DNA from 4 places in the Zestomonas ipomoeae genome. Region 1 is predicted to be linked to each of the others. Evidence: predicted binding sites of a transcription regulator. Region 1 holds the regulator's gene; each other region holds the start of a gene.

Region 1 (4,494 bases):
CAGAAGGCCGGTCAGGGCAGTGAAGAGGGCATCCTCCTCGAACCCGGCATGGCCGAGAAGCTGCAACGCTCCCTGGTGGAGGCGGCGCAGCGCCAGGAGATGCTCGGCAAGCCGGCAATATTGCTGGTAGCCGGTCCGGTCCGGGCTATGTTGTCGCGATTCGCTCGCCTCGCAGTGCCGAACATGCACGTGCTGGCGTACCAGGAAATACCCGACAACAAGCAGGTCACCATCGTCGCCACTGTGGGACAGAACTGAGGTCCATAGGCCATGCAAGTCAAACGCTTCTTCGCCGCCGATATGCGTCAAGCCATGAAGCTGGTTCGCGATGAACTCGGCGCAGATGCCGCCATCATCGGCACACGCCGGGTTGCCGGCGGCGTCGAGTTGACCGCTGCGCTCGATTACCAGCTGCCGCCGGAGCCGGTTCGCCAGCCGAACCCGGCGCTGGAGGCCGAGCTGCGCAGGACTCAGGCGAAGATCGCCTCGGCCCAGGCCGAACTGGCCGGCAGTGCAGCGACTGCCGGAAAGGACCGCCAACTGCTTGGCGCTTCGGCTCCGGCACCCAAGGCCAAGCCTGCCGTGGCTCCGGCCCCGACACCACGGCCGGTAGCAGCGGCCGCGGCGAAGCCGGCGGCCGATCAGCGCGTGCTCGACGCGATGCGTTTCGAGCTGCACGGCCTGCGCGAGCTGATCGAAGTGCAGCTCGGCTCGATCGCCTGGGGCCAACTGCAGAACCGCCGTCCGCAGCAGGCCAACCTGTGGCGCCGCCTGCAGCGCATGGGGCTTTCCGCCGAACTGTCCCGCGCCCTGCTGGACAAGGTCGCCAACGTCCAGGAGCCGCGCCAGGCCTGGCGCATGCTGCTGGCCCACCTGGCTCATGCGATCAAGACGCTGAAGCAGGAACCGCTGGAGGAGGGCGGGGTGATCGCCCTGGTCGGTCCGGCCGGAATGGGTAAAACCACTACGCTGGCCAAACTGGCGGCCCGTTATGTGCTCAAATACGGCGCCCAGCACATTGCGCTGGTCAGTCTGGACAGCTATCGCATCGGTGCCCAGGAGCAGCTCAAGACCCTGGGGCGCATCCTGAATGTCTCGGTGACCCAGGTGGATCCAGGCCAGTCGTTGACCCAGGCCCTGGCGCCGTTGGCGAAGAAGCGCGTTGTGTTGATCGATACCGCTGGCCTGCCGGCCAGCGATCCGGCCTTGCGCATGCAGTTGGAAACCCTGGCCAGCCGGGGGGTGAAAGCAAAAAATTATCTGGTTTTGGCGGCCACAAGTCAGAGCCAAGTGCTCAAGGCGGCCTACCATAGTTATAAGCGCTGCGGTCTGTCCGGTTGCATTCTGACCAAGCTGGACGAGGCCGCGAGCCTGGGCGAGGTGTTGGGGCTGGCTATTGGCCAGCGTCTGCCGGTAGCCTACCTGACGGACGGGCCGCGCATTCCGGACGATCTGCACCTGCCGCGCAGCCACCAACTGGTGAGCCGGGCCGTCAGCTTGCAGGCACCCGAGGAGCCGAGCGAGGAAGCCATGGCCGACCTGTTCGCCGGCCTGTATCACAACCCGCCGCGCCGCGCCGGGTAGTCAGCGCAGAGGATTTCAACGATGCCTCAGTCGCAGCAAGACAAGGTGTGTAGAGAACATGGGTAGTATGCATCCCGTACAGGTGATAGCGGTGACCGGCGGCAAAGGCGGCGTCGGCAAGACCAACGTGTCGGTCAATCTGTCCATGGCCCTGGCCGATCTCGGTCGGCGGGTCATGCTGCTGGATGCCGACCTGGGGTTGGCCAACGTCGATGTCCTGCTCGGCCTTACGCCGAAGCGCACGCTGGCCGACGTCATTCACGGCGAATGCGAGCTGCGTGACGTGCTCCTGCAAGGCCCCGGCGGCATTCGCATCGTGCCCGCCGCTTCCGGCACCCAGAGCATGGTGCAGCTCTCGCCGCAGCAGCATGCCGGGCTGATCCAGGCCTTCAGCGACATCAGCGACAACCTCGACGTGCTGGTGATCGACACCGCCGCAGGCATCGGCGATGCGGTGGTCAGCTTCGTTCGCGCCGCCCAGGAAGTCATCGTGGTGGTTTGCGACGAGCCGACCTCGATCACCGATGCCTACGCGCTGATCAAGCTGCTCAATCGCGATTACGGCATGAGCCGCTTCCGTGTGCTGGCCAATATGGCCCATAGCCCGCAGGAGGGTCGCAATCTCTTTGCTAAGCTGACCAAGGTCACTGATCGTTTTCTCGATGTGGCCCTCCAATACGTAGGGGCGATTCCCTATGACGAGTCGGTACGCAAAGCCGTGCAGAAGCAGCGAGCGGTGTATGAGGCGTTCCCCCGCTCGAAGTGCGCCCTGGCGTTCAAGGCGATTGCCCAGAAGGTCGACACTTGGCCGCTTCCGGCCAATCCGCGCGGCCACCTGGAGTTCTTCGTCGAGCGCTTGGTGCAGCCAGTAGCAGATTCATCCGTATGACAGCAGCCAGTGGACTTCGTATGTACAACAAGGCACAGGCGAAGGACTCGCAGCATCAACTCATTGAGCGCTATGCCCCGTTGGTCAAGCGCATTGCCTATCACCTGCTGGCGCGTCTGCCGGCCAACGTGCAAGTGGATGATCTGATGCAGGCTGGCATGATCGGCCTGCTCGAAGCTTCGAAGAAATACGATGCTGGCAAGGGGGCCAGCTTCGAAACCTACGCCGGTATCCGCATCCGTGGCGCGATGCTCGACGAGGTGCGCAAGGGCGACTGGGCGCCGCGTTCCGTGCATCGCAACACCCGCATGGTGAGCGACGCCATCAAGGCAATCGAGGCCAGAACCGGTCGAGACGCTAAAGATCAAGAGGTTGCGGCCGAACTCCAATTGAGTCTCGAAGATTACTACGGCATTCTGAGCGACACTTTGGGCAGCCGTTTGTTCAGTTTCGACGATCTCCTCCAGGACGGCGAGCACGGTGGGCTGCGCGAAGACGGCGGCAGTACGCAACCCGAGCCTGCGAGCGAGTTGGAAGACCAGCGCTTCCGCCTGGCGTTGGCCGAAGCCATCGAGAACCTTCCAGAGCGCGAGCGCCTGGTTTTGGCGCTGTACTACGACGAAGAACTGAATCTCAAAGAAATCGGCGAGGTACTGGGCGTCAGCGAATCGAGGGTCAGCCAGTTGCACAGCCAGTGCGCCGCGCGTCTGCGGGCGCGCCTGAGCGAGTGGCGGGCAAGTTGAAGAGCAAGCCGGTTTCGCGATTAAACGGCGTTCTCAGGAACTGAGTGCGTTAGGACTGTACGGAGGTCGACTTGGACAAGAACATGAAAATCCTCATCGTTGACGACTTCTCAACGATGAGACGGATCATCAAGAACCTGCTGCGCGACTTGGGGTTCACCAATACCGCAGAGGCCGACGATGGCACCACCGCGCTGCCCATGCTGCAAAGTGGCAGCTTCGACTTTCTCGTCACCGATTGGAACATGCCCGGCATGACCGGCATCGACCTGCTGCGCGCGGTGCGTGCCGACGAGCGCCTGAAAACGCTTCCGGTGCTGATGGTGACCGCCGAGGCCAAACGCGACCAGATCATCGAAGCGGCCCAGGCCGGGGTGAACGGTTACGTGGTCAAGCCGTTCACGGCCCAGGTACTGAAAGAGAAGATCGAAAAGATATTCGAGCGGGTCAACGGCTGATGCCTGCCGCGAGGGCGCTATGGAACACGAAGACTCCCAACTGGGTGACGTTGAGTCGACCCTGAAAGCCAATGCCCGTGAGCTGGTCAATAGCCTGGAACGAGGCAATTTCAGCGAAGCGGTGCAGTTCATTCACGAGCTCAACAAAGTGCGTGATCGCGGCCTTTATCAAGAGGTCGGCAAGCTGACCCGTGAGCTGCACAACGCCATCGTCAACTTCCAGCTCGACCCTCGGGTGCCACATGCCAAGGAAGTCTCGCAGATCGCCGACGCGACCGAGCGCCTGAACTACGTGGTGCAGATGACCGAGAAAGCGGCCAATCGCACCATGGATTTGGTGGAGGAGTGCGCTCCGCTGGTCAACGATCTTAACGACGAGGCGCAGAGCCTGGGAGCCGACTGGGGCCGTTTCATGCGCCGGGAAATGAGCGCGGACGGTTTTCGTGAGTTGGCCAAGCGCATCGAACTGTTCCTGACCCGCAGCGAGCGCGACAGCGGCAAGCTCTCCAGCCACCTCAACGACATCCTTCTGGCGCAGGATTACCAGGACCTCACCGGCCAGGTGATCAAGCGGGTGACCCAACTGGTGACCGAGGTGGAAAGCAACCTGCTCAAGCTGGTGCTGATGGCCAGCCAGGTGGATCGCTTCGCCGGCATCCAGCACGATCAAGAGTCATTGCAAGCCGATCAGAAAAAACAACAACAAAAAGCGTCCTCCCAAGGTGAAGGTCCGCAGATTAATGCCGATAAGCGTGAAGACGTCGCGTCCAGCCAGGACGACGTCGACGATCTGCTATCCAGCCTGGGTTTTTAGGGGAGC
Region 2 (4,494 bases), on a different contig from region 1:
CATCGCCCGGCTGCAGAAGGGGCTCAAGGAACTCTACGGCAACGGCCAGATCCGCGAGATCTACCGGCGCTACGGCGTCGAGCTGGACTGAGCCGGGCCAGCCCGCTCGAACGCCGCGGTCTCAGAGGCGGAAACCGCCCATCTGCGCCGCCAGGCTGTCGGCCAGCTGGCGCAGGGTACGGCAGTCCTCCTGGCAGCGCTGGGCCTCGTGGGTGGTCGAGTGGGCGATATCGGCGATGCCCTGCACGTTGCGATTGATCTCCTCGGTGACCGACGACTGCTCTTCGGTGGCGGTGGCTACCTGGCGGTTCATGTCGCTGATGTGGTCGATCTGCTGGCTGATCAGCTGCAGCGATTCAGCGGTGTGCTGGCTGGCTTCCACTCCCGTGCCCGTGGCGGCCTGGCTGGCGCGCATCGAGTTGACGGCGGTTTCCGCGCCCTGCTTGAGGCCCTGGATCATCTGCTGGATCTCGTCGGTGGAACCCTGGGTGCGCCCGGCGAGCGTGCGCACCTCATCGGCCACCACGGCGAAGCCGCGGCCCATTTCCCCGGCGCGCGCCGCCTCGATGGCGGCGTTCAGCGCCAGCAGGTTGGTCTGCTCGGAAATCCCGCGGATCACCGCCAACACCTGGTCGATGGAGGCGACCTGCTCAGCCAGATGACCCACGGCCTGGGCAGCGCTGCCGATCTCGTCGGCCATGTTCTCGATATGACGGGCGGACTTGTCGACCACCTGGCTGGCCTGCTGAGCCTCGTTGCGCGCCGCCTGCGAGGAGTGCGCGGCGCCGCTGGCGTTGCGCGCGATCTCCTGCACCGTCAGCCCCATCTCGTGGACCGCGGTCGCCACCAGGTCGGTCATCTGGTTCTGCTGCGCGGCCCTGGCGGCGGTGTTGTCCACCATCTCGCCGACCTGGCCGACCGCCGCATGCAGCCGCTCGCTGGTGGCCAGCGCATCGCCGATCAGGGCCTTGAGCCGGTCGTTCATCACCCGCACGCGGCCCAGCGCGCTGTCCGCGCTGGCCTCGGGAATGGCCACCGCCAGGTTGCCGTTGGCGATTTCGCCGAGTACCTGGTCGAGTACGGCCGGCTTGGCCCCGAGCCGGGCGAGGGTTTGCTTGCGGCCCAGGTAGATCAGCAGGATCACCTCGGCGATCAAGACCAGCAGCACCGCGATGAACAGGTTCTGGGCCCGGCCCAGTGCCTGGTCGGCGTTCTGCACCGCGGCGCCGGTGCGCTCCTCCAGTAGACCGAAGAACTCGTCCACCGGCTTCATGATGTTGGCCTTGTAGGTGTGGTACTCCGGGCTGTGCACCAACGTGCGCGCGAGTTCCATGTCCGGCTCGGCGCGGCGCGTGTAGCCGCCGTTGCCATCGTCGAACAGCCCCTTCACCGCATTCATCGCCTTGACCTCCAGTTGCACCAGGCCGTCGGAGTTGGCCTGCGCCTGCTGCAGCTTGGCGAACTCGGCCTCGGTGAAGCCGGCCTGCTTCATCAGCTCGGACAGGGCGATGGTCTGGCCGTCGGGGCGCGGCTTGTCGTTGCCCGCGGCGACGAAGTCCCAGTAGATGCGGTGGTACTTCTGCGGCCTGGGCGCCTTGCCGTTGCGAATGTCGAGAATGCGCAGGTACTGCTGTTCGTAGCGCGGGTCGGCGGTCACCACGTAGGTGCGCCCGAGGCGGGTCAGGTCATCCGAACTCTGGCGCAATTCGTCCGCCAGCAGGTAGGAGTTGTAGCGGTTCTCGCTGACCTCGCGCAGGTCCGAGGAGGCCTGCTTCATCGCCAGAAAGCTGTAGAGCAAGGCGATGAACGTGGCCGCGATGGCGCATAGGGTGATCGGGATGGCTTTCGAGGAACTGCTGGTACCCATCGATATTCGGCCTCATGACAGAGCAAAGTGATCCTGTGCATGTCAGGGCGCAGCCGTTCGCTGAGTTGCCCATTCCTGAGTGGAGGGTCGCGGGTTGGTGGTGTCGCGTGGGGCAGGGCAGCCTGGGTCGGCGAGCCGAGTGCCGGGTGCTGGGTGGTCGAGGCGGGTCCTGTTGGCGAAGCGTCCGAGTCCTGTCGGGTTGCCCGTGCCTGACTGCCTGGCAGCAACAACCTGTGTCTAATCGTAGAACAGCATCGGCTGCTGCCACCCGCTCTTGAGTTCGGCGGGCCGGCTGGCCGACAGGCGGGCGGAAACGAAAAACCGCCCCGGGGGGCGGTTTCTCTGGGTGGCGCTTGGCGGTCAGAGGCCGTTCTTGGCCTTGAACTCGCGGCGACGACGGTGCAGCACCGGCTCGGTGTAGCCGTTCGGCTGCTTGGTGCCTTCGACCACCAGTTCCAGGGCGGCCTGGAAGGCGATGTTGTCGTCGAAGTTCGGCGCCAGCGGGCGGTACAGCGGATCGTTGGCGTTCTGCCGGTCCACCACCGGTGCCATGCGCTTGAGGCTCTCGACGATCTGCGCCTCGGTGACGATGCCGTGGCGCAACCAGTTGGCCAGCAGCTGGCTGGAGATGCGCAGGGTGGCGCGGTCTTCCATCAGGCCGACGTCGTTGATGTCCGGCACCTTGGAGCAGCCCACGCCCTGGTCGATCCAGCGCACCACGTAGCCGAGGATGCCCTGGGCGTTGTTGTCCAGCTCGTTCTGGATTTCCTCGGCCGACCAGTTGGTGTTCGGCGCCAGCGGGATGCTCAGGATGTCGTCCAGCGAGGCACGCTCGCGCTTGGCCAGCTCGGCCTGGCGGGCGAACACGTCGACCTTGTGGTAGTGCAGGGCGTGCAGGGTGGCGGCGGTCGGCGAGGGGACCCAGGCAGTGTTGGCGCCGGCCAGCGGGTGCATGATCTTCTGCTCGACCATGGCGGCCATCAGGTCGGGCATGGCCCACATGCCCTTGCCGATCTGCGCGCGACCCTGCAGGCTGGTGGCCAGGCCGATATCGACGTTCCAGTTCTCGTAGGCGGCGATCCACTTCTCGCTCTTCATCGCCGCCTTGCGCACCATGGCGCCGGCTTCCATGGAGGTGTGTATCTCGTCGCCGGTGCGGTCGAGGAAGCCGGTGTTGATGAACACCACGCGCTCGCTGGCGGCCTTGATGCACGCCTTGAGGTTGACGGTGGTGCGGCGCTCCTCGTCCATGATGCCGACCTTGAGGGTGTTGCGCGCCATGCCCAGCACGTCTTCGACGCGGCCGAACAGTTCGGTGGTGAAGGCGACTTCTTCCGGGCCGTGCATCTTCGGCTTGACGATGTACACCGAGCCGGTGCGGGTATTCTTGCGGCTGGTGTTGCCCTTGAGGTTGTGCAGGGCGATCAGGCTGGTGACCAGGCCGTCCATGATGCCTTCCGGCACTTCGTAGCCCTGCTGGTCGACGATGGCGTCGATGGTCATCAGGTGGCCGACGTTGCGCACGAACAGCAGGGAACGGCCATGCAGGGTCAGTTCACTGCCGTCGGCCTTGGTGTAGACGCGGTCCGGATTCATGGTACGGGTGAAGGTCTGGCCGCCCTTGGCGACTTGCTCGGCGAGGTCGCCCTTCATCAGGCCCAGCCAGTTGCGGTACACCACCACCTTGTCGTTGGCATCGACGGCGGCCACGGAGTCTTCGCAGTCCATGATGGTGGTCAGCGCGGACTCCATCAGCACGTCCTTCACGCCGGCGGCGTCGGTCTGGCCGATGGGGCTGCTGGCGTCGATCTGGATCTCGAAGTGCAGGCCGTTGTGCTTGAGCAGCACGGCGATCGGCGCGTGGGCATCGCCCTGGAAGCCGATCAGCTGGGCAGCGTCCTTCAGGCCGGTGGTGGTGCCGTCCTTGAGTTCGACCAGCAGGGTGCCGTCTTCGACGTGATAGCGGGTGGCATTGACGTGGGAGTCGGCGGCCAGCGGCGCGGCTTCGTCGAGGAAGGCGCGGGCGTAGGCGATGACCTTGTCGCCGCGTACCTTGTTGTAGCCCTTGCCCTTCTCCGCGCCGTTCTCCTCGCTGATCGCGTCGGTGCCGTAGAGGGCATCGTACAGCGAGCCCCAACGGGCGTTGGCGGCATTCAGGGCGAAGCGCGCGTTCATCACCGGCACCACCAGCTGCGGGCCGGCCATGCGGGCGATCTCTTCGTCGACATTCTGGGTAGTGGCCTGGAAGTCGGCCGGTTCCGGAAGCAGGTAGCCGATCTCCTGGAGGAAGGCCTTGTAGGCGACGGCATCGTGGGCCTGGCCGGCACGGGCCTGGTGCCAGGCATCGATCTTGGCCTGGATCTCGTCGCGCTTGGCCAGCAGGGCGCGGTTTTTCGGTGCCAGGTCATTGATGACCGCTTCGGCGCCGGTCCAGAACTGCTCGGCGGTGACGCCGGTACCGGGAATGGCTTCGTTGTTCACGAAGTCGAACAGGACTTTGGCGACCTGCAGGCCACCGACTTGAACGCGCTCAGTCATCACTTGCCTCACTCTGCTTCGGACCAGCTCGGAACCCCGGCCGGCCGGCCATGTAGTTCGAGCGGGCGCATACTACAGGATGCTGCGGG
Region 3 (4,494 bases), on a different contig from region 1:
CGTATAGTGCGCCCCCACAACGACGGCAAACGTTGTTGAGTTGAGAATAGATGAGCAATCATCGAACTCAATGCCCAGGTGGCGGAATTGGTAGACGCACTAGGTTCAGGTCCTAGCGGTGGCAACACCGTGGAAGTTCGAGTCTTCTCCTGGGCACCAAATTCCAGACAAAACCGAGCCAATGGCTCGGTTTTGTTTTTTCCGTTTCTGCAAATTTTTCTACCCTAGGGCGAGAAAGGGCCTGCAGCCCTTTTCCCGCACTTCCGCCCTATACGCGGAATTGCCCCAGACTTGCCTTCAACTGCGCCACCAACCCCTGCAGCACTCGCCCGCTGGCCGCCGTCGCCGCTACCGCCTCGGCCGCCCGTTGCGCCTCGCTATGGATGACCTCGACCCTGCCACGCACCTTGTCAGCACCTTCGGCCTGGTGTTCGGAGGCCTGGGTCGCCGCGTTGATGGCGCCATGCACCTCGTCCACCGCCTCCTGGACCGACTGCTGCAGACGCGCGCTTTCACGCAGCGCCCCCTGCCCCTGCTCGGCCCGCGCCCCAGCCTGGCCGATAGCTTCCACCGCTTCCCGAGCACCTTGCTGCAACGCAGCGATATGCGCCTTGATGTCGCCGGTGGACTGCTGGGTCTTGCTCGCCAGCGCCCGCACCTCGTCGGCCACCACGGCGAAGCCGCGCCCGCTCTCTCCCGCGCGCGCCGCCTCGATCGCTGCATTCAGCGCCAGCAGGTTGGTCTGCTCGGCGATACCGTGAATCACCGTCAGCACTACCTCGACCTCCTCGCTCTGCCGCGCCAGCCGCTCGATCACCGACGTGCCGGACTGCACGCTGGCCGCCAGTTCCTCGATCAGCGCACTGACGCGGGCCGCGATTGCCGCGTTGTCATGGGCCGCCTGGCGAATGGCCCCGACCCGCTGCAGCGCCGACTGCATGGCCTGGCTTTCGGCCTGGGCATCCTCGGCCATCGCCGCCAGCGCCTGCAAACTGCCCGCCACTTCATCGCGCTGGCGTCCGGCCGCCGACTCCGCTGCCGCACTGCGACTGGCCAAGCCACGGATCTCCTCCTCGGTACGTTCGGCCACCTCGCCCGCTTCGCGCACGATCGGCTGCAATTTGGCAACGAAGCGGTTGACCGCCGCCGCCATGTCGCCAAGCTCGTCGCGACTATTCAGCTCGATGCGCCGAGTCAGGTCACCCTCTCCGGCCGCCAGATCATCCAGGGCGACGATCAGCAGTCGGATCTTGCTGAGCACCCGCCGACCGAGCACCAGCGCCACCACCAACAGCACGCCCAACCCCACCAGCACCAGGCTCAAGCCGATGTTCCAACGCAGCCCATCGGCCGCCTTTTCCACCGCCGCACGACTGTTCGTCGCCATGCCAGCCGCTGCCTGGCGGGCCGCCCCGAGCCGCGCATCCAGTGCCGCGCCACTGTCGGCCGCAGCACTGCTCAACACCTCAGACACCAGCTGACCGGCATCCACGATCAAGCCGGCGAAGCGCTTGTCCAGCGCCGCCAGCTCCTCGTCAACCGCCGCCGTGGAGATACCCAGCAACACCTTGCCGATCTCCGACCCCATCGGGCTGACGGCCGCCTCGGCGAGGTAGACACCGGAATCCTTGCGCGCCGCGTCGATCACCTTGTCCAGCGCACCGCGCCCCTCCCCCTTCTCCAACAGCGCCTGCACACGCGGGTCCTGGCGATTGAGGTGGCGCGTCAGGCGCTCGCCATTGGCATCGGAATACACCACGAAGAGTATCGCCGGGTTGCGATGCGCCATGCGTACCAGCTCGGTAAGCGCCGGCACGTCGCTATCCCAGATGGCCTTGGGCGCCACCGCCGCGAGCAACCCGGCCAGCTCATCGGCCGACTGGGTAAGGTTGCGCTCGAGTACGCCGCGCAGCTGTGCCTGCTCGTTCTCCAGGCGAGTCGACAGGCCGGAGCCGAGCCGCTCGCGAGCCCGCGTGGAAAGACCCTCCAGGCCGCCCCGCACCTCCCTCCCGGCCTGCTCCAGCTCACCGCCCAGGCGCTGGCTATCCGCTCCCAGGCGCTGGTCGATATCCGCCACCAGTACCGCCACCGTACCCCGGGTCAGGGCCACGGCAACCAGCACCTGGACCAGCAAGGCAACACCCAAGGCAACGAAAACCGGCAGCAGCAGGCGGCTACGCAATAGCGAAAGGACGGCAGACACGGCAGGCACTCCTCAACGACCGTTACCGGTATAACGGCGACTTCTGGGATTTATATAGCGCAAAGCCTGCACCGTGCCCGAAAAGAAAAAGGGCCGCTTGCGCGACCCTTTGCCCGGCGACAGCCCCGATCAGCCGAACGGGTGGCGCAGGATGATGGTCTCGATGCGATCCGGACCGGTGGAAATGATGTCGATCGGCGCACCGACCAACTCTTCTACGCGCTTGATGTAGGCGCGCGCATTGGCCGGCAGCTCGTCCAGGCTCTTCGCCCCAAGGGTCGACTCGCTCCAGCCCGGCACTTCCTCATACACCGGCTGCAGGCCGATGTAGCTGTCGGCATCGGTCGGCGCATCGACCAGCACCTCGCCGTTGTGGTCCTTGTAGCCGACGCAGATGCGAATGGTGTCCAGCCCATCGAGCACGTCGAGCTTGGTCAGGCACAGGCCGGAGATGCTGTTGATCTCGATGGCGCGACGCAGGATCACCGCATCGAACCAACCGCAGCGCCGGGCGCGGCCCGTGGTCGCGCCGAACTCATGACCGCGCTTGGCGAGGAATGCGCCGACGTCGTCGAACAGCTCGGTGGGGAACGGACCGGAGCCGACCCGGGTGGTGTAGGCCTTGGTGATGCCCAGCACATAGTCCAGGTACAGCGGACCGAAGCCGGAACCGGTGGCGGTACCGCCGGCGGTGGTGTTGGAGCTGGTGACGTAGGGATAGGTCCCATGGTCGATGTCCAGCAGTGAGCCCTGGGCGCCCTCGAACATGATGTCGGCGCCTTCGCGGCGCAGCTCGTGCAGGCGCGCAGTGACGTCCAGCATCAGCGGCTTGAGCTGTTCGGCATAGCCCATGGCCTCGTCCAGAGTCTTCTGGAAGTCGATGGCCGGCTCCTTGTAGTAATGCTGCAAGGCGAAGTTGTGGTAGTCGAGGATCTCGCCCAGCTTGGCGGCGAAGCGCTCACGGTGGAACAGGTCGCCGACGCGCAGGCCGCGGCGCGCCACCTTGTCCTCGTAGGCCGGGCCGATGCCACGACCTGTGGTGCCGATCTTGGCGTCGCCCCTGGCCTTTTCGCGGGCAAGGTCCAAGGCCACGTGATAGGACAGGATCAGCGGGCAAGCCGGACTGATACGCAGGCGCTCGCGCACCGGCACGCCCTTCTCCTCCAGCTTGGCGATCTCGCGCATCAGCGCGTCCGGCGCCAGCACCACACCGTTGCCGATCAGGCACTGCACGCCCTCGCGCAGGATGCCCGAGGGGATCAGGTGCAGCACGGTTTTCTCGCCCTCGATCACCAAAGTGTGGCCAGCATTGTGGCCACCCTGGTAGCGCACCACGGCGGCAGCCTGGTCGGTGAGCAGGTCGACGATCTTGCCCTTGCCCTCATCACCCCACTGGGTGCCCAGGACCACGACATTCTTACCCATAACGCTTGTCCTCTAATCGCGGAAGCTCGGTGCCGGCCCTCGGCCGACGGAATACTCAGGACGCCAGCGGCGTCACCTGCCAGGAACCCTCGCGCTGCACCAACTGCCGATCGCAGCCTGCCTCGCGCGCGTCCGTTAACTCTTGTCCGGGCAGCGCCTGGACCACTCGCTCGCCCTCGCGGCGCAGCCGTTGAACCACCTGCCAGAGCAACAGGTCGTGGCTGTCCGGTGCCCAGACACCCGCGTCAGCTTCGACCAGCTCCAGGCTGCCGAGACTCACCAGGCTCTTCAGATCGGTGGAAAAACCGGTCGCCGGGCGGGCCCGGCCGAAGTCCGCGCCGATATCGTCATAGCGACCGCCCTGGGCGATCGACTGGCCCACACCCGGCACGAACGCGGCAAACACCACTCCGGTGTGATAGTGGTAACCCCGCAACTCGCCAAGGTCGAAATATAGCGGGAGCTCCGGATAGCGCAGGCTCAGGGCGTCGGCAATGGCGATCAACTCGTCCAACGCGGCATGCACCTGGGCTGGTGCCTCCACCAGTGCGGCCTGCGCCAGATCGAGCACCTCGCGACCGCCGCACAGCTCCGCCAACGCGCGCAGCATGATGGCCAGCGTCTTTGGCAGCGACGCGGTCAGCTCGGCTATCTCGTCGGTGGCCTTGCGCTGCAGCGCATCGAACAAGAGTTGCTCGGCATCCCCGGACAACCCGGCGGCTTGCGCCAGGCCCCGGTAGATGCCGACATGACCGAGATCCATGTGCACGTCCGGCACCCGCGCCAATTCGAGGGTCTCCAGCATCAGACTGATGACCTCGACGTCGCTGGCCGGGCTGGCGTCGCCGTAGAGCTCGGCACCCAAC
Region 4 (4,494 bases), on a different contig from region 1:
GGTGCGAGGCATGGGGCAAGGGAAAGCAAAAGAGGCGTAGTGTACCCCAAGGCAGGGGCCGAACAGGAACTTAGCGGCGCAGCCCATCGTCTACCGGTTGGAGCCCCAGGGCATTCGGGGGCGTGCGCAAAACAGATGAAGTAAGGAGACCGTCATGTTCTCTTCCTCATGGGGGCGGCGCTTGGCCGTCGCTCTTTGTGCGTTGCAACTCTTTGTCTTCGCTCAGATTCCGCTGGCCCAGGCGGCCATGATCGGCACCCCGGAAATCCTTTCGCAGCATCAGCAAAAGGTCGACCGCCAGCAGTTGTCAGGCATGCTCGATGACCGCCAGGTCCAGCAGAAGCTGGAAGCATTGGGCGTCGACCGGGCCCAGGTCGAACAGCGCATCGACAGCCTCACCGCTGCCGAGCTGGCGCAGTTCAACCAGCAGCTTAGCGAGGCGCCGGCGGGGGCCAACGCGGTGGGCATCATCGTGTTGTTCCTGGTGATCTTCATCATTACCGACATGCTGTGTGCGACCGATCTCTTCAGCTTCGTCAAGTGCATCAATCGGTGAGTCGCAGTTGTTATGTCATCCTGGTCTTGCTGTTGTGTCTGGGAGGCTGCGCCCGGTTGCCGGTATCGCCGGATATCGGGCGTTTGCCTGAGCGGGTCGAGCTGAACGAAGTGCCTTTTTTCGCCCAGCAGGCCTACCAGTGCGGGCCTGCGGCCCTCGCCGCCATGCTCAACCAGCGGGGCGTGCTCACCACGCCGGGCTTGCTCAAGGAACGGGTATACCTGCCCGGGCGGGAAGGTAGCCTGCAGGTCGAACTGGTGGCTGCTGCGCGCGCGCACGATCTGTTGGTCTACCCGCTGCAGCCGCGGCTGGAGGAACTGTTGGCCGAGGTGGCGGCCGGCAACCCGGTACTGGTGTTCCAGAATCTTGCGTTCGACTGGTGGCCGCGCTGGCACTACGCAGTATTGGTGGGCTATGACCGTCGCGAACAGACGGTAACGCTGCGCTCCGGTACGACGCGGCGCTGGGTCACTGATTTCCAAAGTTTCGTCGCCACCTGGCAGCGCGCCGGGCACTGGGCGGTGCTCACCTTGCCGCCTGATCGCCTGCCAGCCACTGCCCGGCTGCGGCCATGGTTGCAGGCGGCCAGCGATCTCGAGGAAACCGGTCGCAAATCCACGGCCCTTGAGGCTTATCGGACAGCGACCGAGCACTGGCCCGAGGCGTCGATTGCCTGGTTCGCGCTGGCCAATGGTTTGTACGGTGACGGTGACCGCATCGGGGCCGAGGGTGCGCTGCGGCGGAGCCTGTTGCGCTCGCCGGATTTTGCCGCCGGCTGGTTCAATCTTTCCGAGGTGCTCGCCGAGCGCGGTTGCCAGGAGGGGGCGAGGACGGCGCGCCTGTGCGCCCAGCGGCTCGCGCCTGGCGAGGCTCGCTTCCAGGCAGCGCCGGCCCAGTCAGTCGAACGGCCCGGGCAATGTGCACCGCCGCCCAGCTGCCCTTGAATCCACCGACCCTGCCGACCGCGCCCGCCCTTGAGCGGGCGTTATTGCCTCCTGAGTCTCTCAAGCGAACATCCATTCGCTAGATGTCTTATAGCTATCACGGCTATCCTTCTGCTAAACAGCGCCGGTCATTCTGTTTGTGACTTTATAGTCATGGTCATTCAGTTTGGCCTGCCGCCGCCGATATCCAGGCGAGCACAGCAGGGCTGCGGGGTCTTGCTGCATGGCTGGAATGCGCCAATAAGAAGAACAGGAGCCATAGCATGAGCAGTCTTCGCAATCTGCCGATCAACCGTCGCCTTTGGCTGATTCTCGCCGTGGCTGTGCTGATGCTGTTCGTGCTGGGGGTGTTGATGCTGCGGCAGATCAGCAGCGACCTGTATCAGCACAAGGCGGAGAAAACCCAGCACGTGGTGCAGAGCGCGGTGGGCATTCTCAAGCATTACCACGGCCTGGAACAGGCTGGCAGCCTCAGTCGCGAGGACGCGCAGATGCAGGCGAAGGAGCTGATCCGGGGGCTGCGCTATGGCCGCGACGACTATTTCTGGATCAACGATCTTGGGCCGCGCATGGTCATGCATCCGACCAACCCCAAGCTGGAAGGGCAGGACCTCTCAGGGATCAAGGACCCGGATGGCAAGGCGCTGTTCAATGACATGGTGCGGGTGGCCAGGAGCCAGGGCGCGGGCATGGTCGAGTACCGCTGGCCCAAGCCCGGCAGCAGCGACCCGGTGCCGAAGACGTCCTATATCGAACTGTTCCAGCCCTGGGGCTGGATTCTCGGCTCCGGCGTCTATGTCGACGACGTGCAGCAGCAGTTCCGCGAGCAGGCCTGGCGCGCCTCCGGCATCGGCCTGGTGATCGTGGTGCTGATGGGGATGCTCTTGGGACTGATCGTGCGCAGTATCACCCGGCCGCTGCAGGAGGTGGTCGGAGCCATGGCCGATATCGCCAGCGGCGAGGGCGATTTGACCCGGAGCCTCGACCCCCAGGGGCACGACGAACTGAGCGCGTTGGCCAGCCACTTCAACGCCTTCACCCAGAAGCTGCGGCAGGTCATCGGCCAGACGCTGCAGGCCGCCGGTACCTTGGACGAGGCGGCTCGATCCCTGGGCGGGGTAGCCGGCAATACCCTGCAGCACAGCCAGCAGCAGGCGCAGCAGATGGAGCAGGTGGCGACGGCGATCAACGAGGTCACCTATGGCGTGCAGGACGTGGCGAAGAATGCGGAGCAGGCCGCCAGCGAGGTGCAGACGGCCGAAGCGCAAGCCCAGCAGGGCCAGCAGAACATCGACACCAGCCTGCGGCAGATCGACCAGCTCTCCGCGACCATCGACCAGTCCGTGCAGGTGATCCAGACGCTGGCCGAGGAGAGCACCCAGATCGGCAGCGTGCTGGAAGTGATTCGCTCGATTGCCGAGCAGACCAACCTGCTGGCCTTGAACGCGGCCATCGAGGCGGCGCGTGCCGGCGAGCAGGGCCGGGGATTCGCGGTGGTGGCGGATGAGGTACGCCTGCTGGCCCAGCGGACCCAGCAGTCCACGGCGGAAATCCACGCGATGATCGAGCGCTTGCAGAGCAATTCGGAGGCGGCGGTGAAGGTGATCAACGACAGCAGCAAAGCCTCCCAGGCGACCGTCGAGCAGGCCAGCCAGGCCAGCGAAAGCCTGGCGCAGATCACCCAGTCGCTGCGCAACCTGACGGCGCTCAACGCCTCGATCGCCAGTGCCACGCTGCAGCAGGCCAAGGTGGTGGAAGACATCAACCAGACCGTGACCACCGCTGCCGGCCTGGCTCATGACAATACCCTGGCGGCCGAGCAATCCAGCTCCGCCAGCCAGAATCTCAATCAACTGGCCGAGCGGATGAGCCAGCTCCTGGGGCAATTCCGCGTGTAACCACTGCCGCTCGTGTTCCGTTGCCGCAGCGAGCCTCTTGTCGATCGAGTCGCGGCCGATAACACCGATGGACAGTTGCCGGTCGTATCAGAGGATTGTTGCCTATGCGTTGGTTCGCCGATCTGCGGATTGCCTACAAGACGGCCATTGTCCCGGTGGTGCTCTGCACCTTGCTGATCGTGCTGGGGGTCGTGTCGTCGCTGTCCCTGAGCAGCATTGCCAGCCGCGTGCATGTGGTTACCCGGGAACTGGGGCCGAACATGGGCCACATTGCCCAGGTGGCCGACGGCATGGCCCGTTTGCAGCTCTCCGTGCGGCAATATGCCCGCAGTGGCGAGGCGGCTGCCGAGCAGCAGTTCTCCCAGCTCGACAGGCGCGTGAGCGAGGCGTTGCAGCGCACCGGTGAGCAATTGCACGATGCCGAGCGGCAACGCTTGCTGGCAGCCATCGAGAAGCTACATCAGCAATACAGCCGTCTGTTCCGCGAGCAACTGGTGCCCCTCAGCCAGCAGCGCCAGCAACTGGTCGGCAGCGAACTGGGCCAGCACGGCCCGGCGATCGAGAAAATCCTTTCTTCGATTCTCGGCAACGCGCAGCAGGACTTCGATCTCGATGCCGTCTTCTATTCCAGCGCCGGCATGCGCAATCTGCTACTGGGCAGCCAGTATCTCTACCAGTACCTGCAGGAGAACCAGCCCGAGCAGGCCAAGGCGTTTGCCCGAGAACTGGACAATGCCCAGAGCACCATCAGCGTCCTGCGTGACCGCACCAGCAGCGACAGCACTCGGGAAAAGCTCAACAGCGCGTTGGCCAGCCTCGAGCAGTACAAGGCTGCGGCGGCCAAGGCGGTGCAACTGGTCGAGGCGCGCAACGCCGCGCTGCTGGAGATGGATCGCATCGACCCGCAGATCGCCGACCTGGCCAGCCAGTTGCAGGGCAGCATCATGGATTCCATGGCCGAGGCGTCGAGCACGGCCGACGACACCGTGGCCAAGGTCAACCAGCTGTTCTGGGGGCTGGTGCTGGCGGCCCTGCTGTTCGGCGGGCTGGTGGCCTACGGCGTCGGCGCCGCCCTGGTGCGGGCGCTGGGGCAGAT

What was found. Region 1 encodes FliA, which starts transcription of late flagellar genes. Its sites were predicted from a motif close to CTAAAGTTTNNNNNNNNNNNGCCGNTAA; they were not measured.
Region 2: the regulator FliA is predicted to act here: its motif matches at 2,119-2,146, upstream of ACWKV7_RS15705 (methyl-accepting chemotaxis protein).
Region 3: the regulator FliA is predicted to act here: its motif matches at 2,234-2,261, upstream of ACWKV7_RS23725 (methyl-accepting chemotaxis protein).
Region 4: the regulator FliA is predicted to act here: its motif matches at 1,660-1,687, upstream of ACWKV7_RS23755 (methyl-accepting chemotaxis protein).

Annotation. Positions count from the first base shown of each region.
Region 1 covers NZ_JBSKHQ010000001.1:357,990-362,483, reverse strand. The annotation lists gene flhA (flagellar biosynthesis protein FlhA) at 1-258, shown strand, start outside; gene flhF (flagellar biosynthesis GTPase FlhF) at 271-1,584, shown strand; gene fleN (flagellar synthesis regulator FleN) at 1,643-2,473, shown strand; gene fliA (RNA polymerase sigma factor FliA) at 2,470-3,216, shown strand; gene ACWKV7_RS01535 (chemotaxis response regulator CheY) at 3,300-3,674, shown strand; gene ACWKV7_RS01530 (protein phosphatase CheZ) at 3,694-4,488, shown strand.
Region 2 covers NZ_JBSKHQ010000014.1:64,712-69,205, forward strand. The annotation lists gene ACWKV7_RS15700 (substrate-binding periplasmic protein) at 1-91, shown strand, start outside; gene ACWKV7_RS15705 (methyl-accepting chemotaxis protein) at 122-1,867, opposite strand; gene ACWKV7_RS15710 (malate synthase G) at 2,228-4,405, opposite strand.
Region 3 covers NZ_JBSKHQ010000003.1:93,521-98,014, forward strand. The annotation lists tRNA gene ACWKV7_RS06125 (tRNA-Leu) at 73-159, shown strand; gene ACWKV7_RS23725 (methyl-accepting chemotaxis protein) at 269-2,203, opposite strand; gene ACWKV7_RS06140 (adenylosuccinate synthase) at 2,333-3,628, opposite strand; gene ACWKV7_RS06145 (ATP phosphoribosyltransferase regulatory subunit) at 3,684-4,494, opposite strand, start outside.
Region 4 covers NZ_JBSKHQ010000013.1:33,918-38,411, reverse strand. The annotation lists gene dusA (tRNA dihydrouridine(20/20a) synthase DusA) at 1-12, opposite strand, end outside; gene ACWKV7_RS14900 (PA2779 family protein) at 155-556, shown strand; gene ACWKV7_RS14895 (PA2778 family cysteine peptidase) at 541-1,500, shown strand; gene ACWKV7_RS23755 (methyl-accepting chemotaxis protein) at 1,764-3,398, shown strand; gene ACWKV7_RS23750 (methyl-accepting chemotaxis protein) at 3,503-4,494, shown strand, end outside.